3 regions of the Niveibacterium sp. COAC-50 genome follow, and region 3 is predicted to be linked to each of the others. Evidence: predicted binding sites of a transcription regulator. Region 3 holds the regulator's gene; each other region holds the start of a gene.

Region 1 (3,272 bases), on a different contig from region 3:
GTCCATGCCAAAGGTGCGCATGAAGCCGGTCACCGCGCTGGCCATGCAATGGCGCGCGTTGGGGTCGAGGTTGTTGGAGCGGAAACCGGCCTTCATCAGCTTCGATGCCGCGTAGCCTTCGAAGATCGTCCACTGGCCCGAGCCGAACATCGCAATCGATGTGGGGCCCTTTTCCTTGATGGCAGCCTTCCACTTGCTTGCCATGATGTCGAAGGCTTCGTCCCACGACACGGGCACGAAGTCACCATTCTTGTCGTATACGCCGTTCTTCTTGCGCAGCAGCGGCGTCGTCAGGCGGTCGGCGCCGTACATGATCTTCGACAGGAAGTAGCCCTTGATGCAGTTGAGCCCGCGGTTCACTTCCGCGTCCGGGTCGCCTTGCGTTGCCACGACGCGCCCGCCTTGTACGCCGACCAGCACCGAGCAGCCGGTGCCGCAGAAACGGCAGGGCGCCTTGTCCCAGCGCAGCGTGTTGTCGACCGGCTCGGCCGTAGCCGGCGCAGCCTTCGGGGCCGCGAGGCTTACACCTGCGGATGCAGCGGCCGCTGCAGCGGCGTTGGCCTTGATGAAATCGCGTCTGTTCAGTGACATGCTGCCTCCGGAAAGGTATTCGTCTTGTTCTTGTGAGGCCTCAGCCCGCGTGGGCTGAGGCCTCACATGTATCGGGTTGGGTAGCGGCCGGGGCTGCCGTCGTGGCTGCGCCTTCCGGTTCGTGGTCGGAGTATTCGTAGGCCAGCGTGAGGCACACGAGATGTTCCACCAGCTGCACTTGCGTAAGGGTCTCGGTCGTTGCTGCGCCGGGGACATCTTCGACTGTGACGACGAGCTTGCCGGCATCGTCGTCCCGCCCGTGGATCTCTACGCCCGGCAAGGCCGTCAGCGCTGTGCTGACGGAATCCAGATGCTCCGGCTTTGCGCGTATCACCAATCCGACGATTCGCATGTTGTTCATTCCCCCGCGACTGATTCGGACGGTGCCCGCAAGGCCACCGCATGACTTGGACACACTCCAACACACGCGCCGCAGCCGGTACAGCACGACGCATCGATGGCCGGCTGGGCAAGCGCACGGAGCTGGGGTCGGAACGTAATCGCCGTCACCTCACATGCTTCGCCGCATACCCGACACTCCACCCCTTGCAGCGCAAGACACCCCGGGCCAACTTGCGCTACATGCGCAAACGCCGCGCGGCCCTCGCTGCGATCGAGCGCGCGCGGCAAACAGGCCACGACACATTCGCCGCAAAGGCTGCACGCCGCCTGGTCGAACTGCGGCGACGGATAGCCTTCCGCGTCCAACGCAAGCAAGCCGACCGGGCACGCGCTCACGCAATCGCCGCAACGTGTGCAGCGGTGCAGGAAGCCTTGCGCGTCGCCGGCCCACGGCGGCAGGTAGCGTTCTGTGGCGGTCGGGCGCGCGCCCCCGAGGAATCGACGTCGTGTTGGATCCATGCACCACCCTTGTGCGCCGGATTGGGCGCGCGTATTTCCGTTGTGGCATTGACGCGCGTCAATGCGGGTGACTTAGCCCTTACTAATCAAGGGGTTATTGTGCGGTGCAAAATGGCGGGTCATGCTTGCCTGAGCCGCCGCGCGAGGTCTGACACGCGGATCAGGTAGTGGAGGCTGCCGTCTGCGGCTTCACGTTCGCGCGCGAAACCGAGCTTCTCATGCAGGCGCATCGCGATCTCGTGGCCGGGCAGCACGCGGCTGCGCAGCGTTACCGCGCCGTGCGAGATCAGGTGCGCCAGGGTCCGCGTGAGCAGCCGCCGATGCAGGCCGGTGCTGCGGTACCAGGGGTGAATGTTGATCGAGAGGATTTCCCAGCTCTCGGTATCGTACGGGCGCATCAGTACGTATCCGGCCAGGCTGTGTTGCAGGTGTTCGGCGATCACGCGCCCACCGCATGCGAGGGCCGCGGCGTGATGTTCGCGCTGGGTTTCGGCGGAGAAGAGACCGCTTTGCGCGGCGATCAGGTCGCCCAGCGTCAGCGCGTCGAGCTTCGCCATCTCGTCGAGCAGATGCGCTTCGTGGCTGCGTCCGCGCTCGCTCAGCGGCTGCAGGCCGTGCTTGAGGCGCAGCAGGGTCAGCTGCAGCACGCGCGCATCGTTGCTCGCGCGGTGGCGTTCGACATGCAACTCGGCCTGAACTTGCGCCTTCGTGTCGTGCCAGCGATTGGCTTCTTCCTCGCTCAGCAGCGTACGCAGGTTATCGAGGCGGAAGGCCGGCACGCGCCCTGCGGCGTCGAACAGCAGCGCCAGCCAGGTGTAGTCGTTGGCCCAGCCGTCGGTATACACAACCTTGCCCGCCAGCTCGCGGTTGAGGACTTCGGCCACATGCTGCGCCGGGCGCCCGTGCTGAAACAGGCTGTCGCGCGAGATGTGGTGAATCGCCTCGGCGCTGCTGTCCCAGTGGGTCCATTCTGCTTCTGGGCAGACCAGGGTGCACAGCGCCCGGTTGTTGCCCAGCGCGAGTCCGATTTCGATCGGATAGCTGCGCGGACCGAAGCCGGAGGCCTCGATGTCGATGACGATCGGCGCCTCGCCGGCGAGGTTCGGCGGGGCGCTCAGCGCCGCTCCTCCATCAGGGCGAGCAGATAGCCATCCGGGTCGCGGAAGAAGCCCATCCACAACTCATGGTCCGGCATGCGGGCGATCAGCTGCGGGGCCCCTTCGAACTCGACGCCGAGGTCGCTCAGTTCGTCCATGGCCGGCTCGATCGCCGGCACCTTGAAGTAGAGGCACACCGTGTTGCCGGGGGAGCGCGGCGCCGGGCCGCCTTGCAGCATCAGCCGCACACCCGCGCAGTCGAGGAACACCAGATTGCCGGAGCGGAACAGGAAGGGAAGGCCGAGCGCGTCGCGGTAGAAGCGCTCGGAGGCGTCGGCATCGGCCACGTGCAGGGCGATCTGTCCGAGGCTGGATAGGTGGGTGCTCATGCAGCGTCTCCGTGGGCAGCGGTGGCGATCATTGTGGGGTGCCGGCACGGCGCCGTGCAATCGTTGCCGCACGCCGGCCTGCCCAGGTCATCACGCCGCCGAGCGGCAGGCAGACAAGCACTTGGCCGATCGGCTTCAGCAGGTACAGCAGCGCGGCCAGGGTGCCGCTCGGGTGAGCCAGCGCAACGCCGAGCGCGAGCGCTTCTAAACCCGCCATCAACGCGCCGCTCGCCATCGCGAAACGCTCGGCGCCGCGCCAGGCTGAAATCAGCACGATCAGCCACGGCAGCGCGAGGAAGGCGAACAGCGTTACGGCCGTGATCGGGTCCGGCGT
Region 2 (3,272 bases), on a different contig from region 3:
CTTGTGCCGCAGGTAGCGCGAGAAGGCGTCGAGCGCGTCGGCCAGCACCTGCTGGCGAGTCCGCACCGCCAGCGCGATCGACAGGCTCCAGCCCCAGACCAGATAGGCGAGCCCGCCGAGCATGAACAGACCCGCGTGACCCCACGGTGAAGTGCCGGGCGGCAGCGGGAATGCCATGGCGAACACGGTTGCCAGTACGAGGCTGAAGCCCATCGGCAGCAGGAGGCGACCCCATGCGCTGAGCAGACCGGCGACGAAGCCGACGACGGTGATTTCCAAGCCGAGCAAAATCGGCTGCGCGTGGCTCGCACTGACGAGGAGCGTGACCAGTGCCGTGCCCAGCCATGCGGGCAGGAGCTGCCGCAGCTTGTGGCCCTCAGGCGCCGGCACGTCGGCGATGCTGACCGCCATTGCACCGCTGGAGAGTACCGCCGCGAGCGCGAAGCCGCCGACCATGTAGCCACAGAGGGCAAGTAACAGCACGCCAGCGGCGCAACCGATCCCGTTGTAGATCGTATGGGTGAAGAGCAGACGGGGGAGCTGCGGCATCGTGGTCAGCACCTGCTAAAGACGGTCAGAAAATGCGCAAGCCACGCGCGCGGCGGCGTCATGGCGGATGGGTGTTCTCGGTGATCCGTTTGGCGTGGCGCGCTTGCCTGTGGGGTTGGCCTGCTGCTGCATCGGTCGCAATCAGCGCTTCTGGCCCTGAGCGCCGCGTTGGCCAGACAGGGCGGTGGCGAAGTGTTCGACCATTTCGGTGTCAAACGCGACAAGCGTGATCTGAAGCTTATCGCGGCACGCCAGCGCAGTCAGCGATTCCTCGACCGCGATCGGTGCCGCGAGTTCGGGCGGGTAGCCGTAGATGCCGCAACTGATTGCCGGAAACGCAATGGTGTTGAGCTGATGCTGGTTGGCCAGCGCCAAGCAGGCTCGGAAACAGGCGGCCAGCAGACCGGGCTCGCCGTGCGACCCGCCGCGCCACACGGGGCCAACGGTGTGCAGTACGTGGCGCGCCGGCAAGCGAAACCCTGGCGTGATGCGCGCTTCGCCAGTGGGGCATCCGCCCAGGTCCGCGCAATACTGGCGCAGCTGCGGGCCGGCCGCGCGGTGGATCGCGCCGTCCACGCCACCGCCGCCCAGCAGGCTGCTGTTGGCGGCATTGACGATGGCGTCGAACGCCAGGGTGGTGATGTCCCCCTGCCAGATGTGCAGGCGGGAATCCGGTGCGTCGGCCTGCGCCACGCTCAATCGAGCAACTGTTCCAGCCAGTCGCGCACCGCGTCCTCGTCGGGCAGGCGATAGCGCGCATGCGAATTGCCGGGGCCGACCTTGATCGAGATGCCGTCCAGCGCATTGACGGCGAGGAAGCCATCTTCGTCGGTGATGTCGTCGCCGATGAAGACCGGTTTGCGCCCGGCGAAGGGGAAGGCCTGCATGAAGCGGTTGATCGCCGCGCCCTTGCTCGCTTCGACCGGCTTGACTTCGACCATGCCGCGGGCGTGCATGACGCGCACGCCGCTGCCGGGCAGGCAGCCGGATTCAGCCGCCTTGGCTGCGGCCTCGCGCAGCTCAGGATGACGATGGAAGTGCAGCACCATCGACAAGGCCTTGCGCTCGAAACGCACGCCGAGCGTGAGGTTGGCGAATTGCTCGCAAGCGGCGTGCGCCGTGACGAGGCCCGGCGGCGGCACCAGTTGCTCGCGCGTGGCGTGGGGCGTGAAGCGCCATTCGGCACCATGCTCGCCCGCAGCGGCCAGGCGCAGCGGTTCAAAGAGACTGTCGATGACTTCGATGCTGCGGCCGCTGACCATCGCCAGCGCACCGTCAGCACGGTTGCGCAGTTCGGTCAGCAACGAGCGCAGACCATCGTCGACCAAGGGCACGGTTTCGTCGGGTTTGTCGAACGGAACCAGGGTGCCGTCGAAGTCGAGGAAAAAGGCGAGGGCTTCTGCCGCGAGGCGCGGGGGGGATTTTGTTTGCATGGGGGTAGTCCTTGCTGGGCGTGCGCGCTCTTCTGGGTATAGACGCTTGCCGCGGAAACTGGGTGTGCATTATCCCTGACTGTGCGTCCGGCCGCTTGTTCCGGCTCAAGGAAACAAAGCCGTGTGGCCGCGAAACTGGCTGCACCCCAACGAACCCCAAGAGGTGATCCATGTCGTGTTCCGACACCCTTGCGCAAGAAAACGGCGTTTTCGGCTTTGATGCGCGTGCCATTTCCAAGCGTTTCCGCCACGCCGCAATCTTTGGCGCGCTTGAGTCGCTCAACGATGGCGACGTGATGCGTTTCCAGAACGACCACGATCCGCTGCCCCTGCTGGATCAGATCCGCCACCGCTATGGCGACCAGATCAAGATTGATTATGTGGCGCGCGAGCCGGGCAACATCGTCATCGACTTCCGTGTGCAGTTGGGCGCTTACGCCGAGGCAGCTGCCCAGCAGAGCGCTGGTGGCGGCTGCGGTGGCAACGGTGCGGGAGGCTGCGGCTGCGGTAACTGAACGCGGCGGCTTTAGCGCGACGGGCGTCCCGACTCAGGTCTGGGCGCCCGTTTTCTTTCCAGCGCACGCATTCGCGAGCCAGTCACTCAGGTGGCCGACAAAGCCGCGCACTGCCGCCGAGAGATGGCGGCGCGTTGGATACACCGCGTAGATCGTCAGCGGCTGTGCGCGCCAGGCGCCGAGCACTTCGACCAGCCGGCCGCTGTCGATCAGCGGTTGCAGGATGAAGTCCGGCGCCGAGGTCAGGCCGAGCCCCTGTGCGGCCAGTTCGGCCAGCAGCGGGCCGCTATTGGCGTGCGCCGGTCCGCGCACCGGCACCTTGATGCGCTCGCCCTCGGGGCCGCGGAACACCCAGTTCAAACCCTCCGAAGCGTAGGCGTAAGTCAGGCAAGCGTGCCGTGCCAGATCGGCCGGATGGCGGGGCTCGCCATGGGCCGCGAGGTAGGCGGGGGCCGCGGCAATCATCAGGCGTGCCTGGCCGATCGGCCGCGCGACGAGTGTCTGGCTACCGACCTCGCCCACGCGGATCGCGAGATCCAGGCCTTCCTCGATCAGATCGACCTGCCGGTCTGACAAGGCCACGTCGACGCGAACCGCCGGGAAGCGCGCCACGTAGGCCGCGATGGCGGGCGCCAGGTGGCTCACACCGAAACTGATCGGGGCGGTGAGGCGCAGGGTGCCGCGTGGCTTGGGGTCGCGCGCGCCGGCGAGTTCTTCGGCCTCGGCGATGTCGGCCAGCAGTTGCACGCAACGTTCGTAGTAGGCGCGGCCGTTC
Region 3 (3,272 bases):
CCTTGATCTGACGTCGAAGAAGAGTCTGGTGCGGCATTTGCGCGATGCGGGCTTCGATGTGTACATCACTTCGTGGAAGAACCCCGATGCAGCGCTCCGCGACGTTCGTTTCGATGATTACCTGCAGGAGGGGGTGGATGCGATAGTTCAGGTCGCTCGCCAACTATCCGGGGCGGACAAAGTACATGCGGTCGGGTACTGCATCGGCGGTACGGCCTTGTCGATGTACATGGCATGGGCGAATCGCCACTACACGCCGGATGAGATGCCGGTTGCACACTGGACGCTATTTACGACATTGGTGGACTTCGCCAAGCCGGGCGACGTGGAGGTCTTCATCGATGAAGGGAGCGTCCGCTACCTGACGCGGGCCATGGAGCAGCGCGGTTACCTCGACGGCCGCGACATGGCTACATCGTTCCGCTTGCTGCGCTCGAACCCGTTGATCTGGCAATACGTGGTTCAGGGCTACCTGATGGGCGAAAAGCCGCCGTCGTTCGACGTGCTCTACTGGAACATGGATACCACGCGCATGCCCTATGCCATGCATGCGTGGTACTTGCGAGAGCTCTACCTCAAGAATCGCCTGATTGAGGCCGATGCGCTGACCGTCGCTGGCGAGTCGCTCGATCTTGGGCGGATCACCCAACCGCTGTATGCCGTTGCGGCCGAAGACGATCATATTGCCCCGTGGCGGCAAGCATTTCGGGTGGCCAATTTCGTGCGTGGAGACAAGCGCTTCGTGCTGTCGTCCAGCGGGCATATCCTCGGGATCGTCAACCCACCCGTACAGCCGCCGAAACGCGAATACTGGATCGGCACGGCTCACCGGACCGACAGCGCGCATGGTTGGCGTGAGCGCGCCGACCACCACGCCGGAAGTTGGTGGGACGATTGGTTCAGGTGGCTGGACGAGCGTTGCGGTGAGCGTGTCGCACCGCCACCCGTGTGCAACGAAGCCTTTCCTCCGCTTGCCGCTGCTCCTGGTGACTACGTCATGGAACGCTAACGAGGCCGATGGATTACCTGCTGCTCAAACATCTTCACGTCAGTTTCGTGGTGCTCTCGGCAACAGGATTCATCGCCAGAGGTATCGGCGTCCTGATTGATGCGCCTTGGGTGCGCCAGCGTTGGGCGAGGGTGGTTCCGCATATCGTCGATACCGGATTGCTCGCCTCGGCCGTCGCCTTGGCCTGGACCCTTCGCGTAGCGCCGTTTCGTGACGACTGGTTGACCGCGAAGGTGCTTGGCTTGCTTGGCTACATCGTTCTGGGGTCTTACGCGCTCAAGCGCGGGCGCACACGCCAAGCAAAAGCGGCCACATTTGTGGCCGCTTTGTTGGTGCTGGCTTACATCGTGTCGGTCGCGCTGACAAAACGACCGACGCCGTGGTGGTAACTACACGTTCGCGCGGCCAATCAGTCGGCGCAGTCCATCCGCATCCAGAATCTGGATGTGCTTCTGGTGGACGCTGATCAAGCCGTCATCCTGGAATTTGGAGAACGCCCGGCTCACTGTCTCCAGTTTCAGACCGAGGTAAGAGCCTATCTCCTCGCGCGTCATGCGAAGGTGGAACTCCGAAGCGGAGTACCCACGAAGGCGCATGCGTTGCGATAGGTTGATCAGGAATGCAGCCAGACGTTCTTCTGCGCGCATCGACCCGAGCAGCATCATGATGCCTTGCTCGCGGACGATCTCGCGGCTCATGAACTTGTGGAACTGGCGCTGCAGGGGTTCGATGCGGCGCGAGAGTTCTTCGAGCCGTTCGAACGGAATCATGCAGACGTCTGAATCCTCAAGTGCAACCGCATTGCAGACATGCCGATCCGTCGAGATGCCGTCGAGTCCGAGGATCTCTCCGGCCATCTGGAAACCGGTGACCTGATCCCGGCCGTCTTCGGTCAGGATGTCGGTCTTGAAGAAACCGGTGCGAATCGCATAGATTGCTTCGAAAGGCTCCCCAGCACGGTATAAATGCTGCTGCCGCTTGACCTTCTTGCGTGCAGTGATGAGGCCGTCGATCCTTTCAAGATCGACGTCGTCAAGACCAACGGGAAGGCAAAGCTCCTTGAGGTTGCATTGGGTGCACGCGGTGCGAAGATTGACGGCCGTCAGCGGAATCGTGGCGGGTTTTTCCAAGGCGGGTGCTCCAAGTGGGCTAGTTGATGGCAATCAAACGGCTCCGACCGAGTTCATGACACCTTCCGGCATCCACAGAGAGAAAAAAATAAACAATGAATCAGAATGAGCAGACGCCGGTCTTCGACCGCGATCTCATCCAGCGTTTCGACGTTTCCGGCCCGCGCTACACGTCGTATCCGACCGCGGACAGGTTTCACGAGGGCTTTGGACGCAGCGACTACGCAAGACATCTAGGTCTGCGCGCGCAGGGCGGCCTCAAAAAACCCCTCTCATTATATTTCCACATTCCATTCTGCGATACGGTTTGCTTCTACTGCGCGTGCAACAAGATTGTCACGAAGGACCGTAGCAGGGCGGAGCGCTACCTGCGCTATCTTGACAAAGAAATGGGTTTGGTCGCCGGACAGCTCGCCGGCTCGCACGATGTTTCACAAATGCACTGGGGCGGCGGCACACCGACCTTCCTGTCGGACAGCGAGATCCGCGAATTGTTTCGTTCGATCCGCCGGCATTTCAACCTGACGCCCGGTGGCGAGTACTCGATCGAGGTAGACCCGCGCCGCGTTTCCGCTGAAACCGTTGCGCTGCTTGGGGCCGAGGGCTTCAACCGGATGAGCGTCGGTGTTCAGGATTTTGACCCGATCGTCCAGAAAGCCGTCAACCGCATCCAGTCTGTTGAGGAAACCGCGGCGGTCATCGCGGCCGCGCGCGCGAATGGTTTCCGTTCGGTCAGTATCGATCTGATCTACGGATTGCCGTTCCAGAGCGTCGAGCGCGTCAGCCAGACGCTGGATCGCGTGCTGGAGATCGCCCCGGACCGTCTTGCACTCTACAACTATGCCCACCTGCCGACGCGCTTCATGCCGCAACGGCGGATCAATGCGGGCGACTTGCCGAGTGCGGACCAGAAACTCGAGATCCTGGGCATGGCGATTTCGAAGCTGACTGACGCGGGCTACGTGTTCATCGGCATGGACCACTTCGCGCGGCCGGACGACGAGATGGCCGTGGCTCAGCGCAACGGGCGTTTGTATCGCAACTTCCAGGGCTATTCAACGCACTCGGACTGCGATCTGTTGGGCTTCGGCGTTTCCTCCATTGGCAAGGTAGGCCCGGCCTACGCACAGAGT

What was found. The regulator FNR, encoded in region 3, switches genes on or off when oxygen is low (the NO sensors DNR and NnrR bind a similar motif). The targets are predictions, from matches to a motif close to TTGANCTAGNTCAA.
Region 1: a site for FNR is predicted at 1,501-1,514, ahead of napF (ferredoxin-type protein NapF). Genes of this name have one in related genera too.
Region 2: a site for FNR is predicted at 2,078-2,091, ahead of HH302_RS04025 (DUF2249 domain-containing protein). Genes of this name have one in related genera too.

What each region holds. Positions count from the first base shown of each region.
Region 1 is NZ_JABCJM010000004.1:247,017-250,288, reverse strand. It holds gene napA (nitrate reductase catalytic subunit NapA) at 1-591, opposite strand, end outside; gene HH302_RS16735 (chaperone NapD) at 632-943, opposite strand; gene napF (ferredoxin-type protein NapF) at 949-1,452, opposite strand; gene HH302_RS22780 (GNAT family N-acetyltransferase) at 1,572-2,630, opposite strand; gene HH302_RS16720 (VOC family protein) at 2,567-2,938, opposite strand; gene HH302_RS16715 (hypothetical protein) at 2,967-3,272, opposite strand, start outside.
Region 2 is NZ_JABCJM010000001.1:901,535-904,806, forward strand. It holds gene HH302_RS04010 (FUSC family membrane protein) at 1-549, opposite strand, end outside; gene HH302_RS04015 (O-acetyl-ADP-ribose deacetylase) at 691-1,242, opposite strand; gene otsB (trehalose-phosphatase) at 1,245-1,982, opposite strand; gene HH302_RS04025 (DUF2249 domain-containing protein) at 2,153-2,497, shown strand; gene HH302_RS04030 (LysR family transcriptional regulator) at 2,531-3,272, opposite strand, start outside.
Region 3 is NZ_JABCJM010000003.1:376,498-379,769, reverse strand. It holds gene HH302_RS14920 (alpha/beta hydrolase) at 1-1,009, shown strand, start outside; gene HH302_RS14915 (SirB2 family protein) at 1,018-1,398, shown strand; gene fnr (fumarate/nitrate reduction transcriptional regulator Fnr) at 1,399-2,139, opposite strand; gene hemN (oxygen-independent coproporphyrinogen III oxidase) at 2,235-3,272, shown strand, end outside.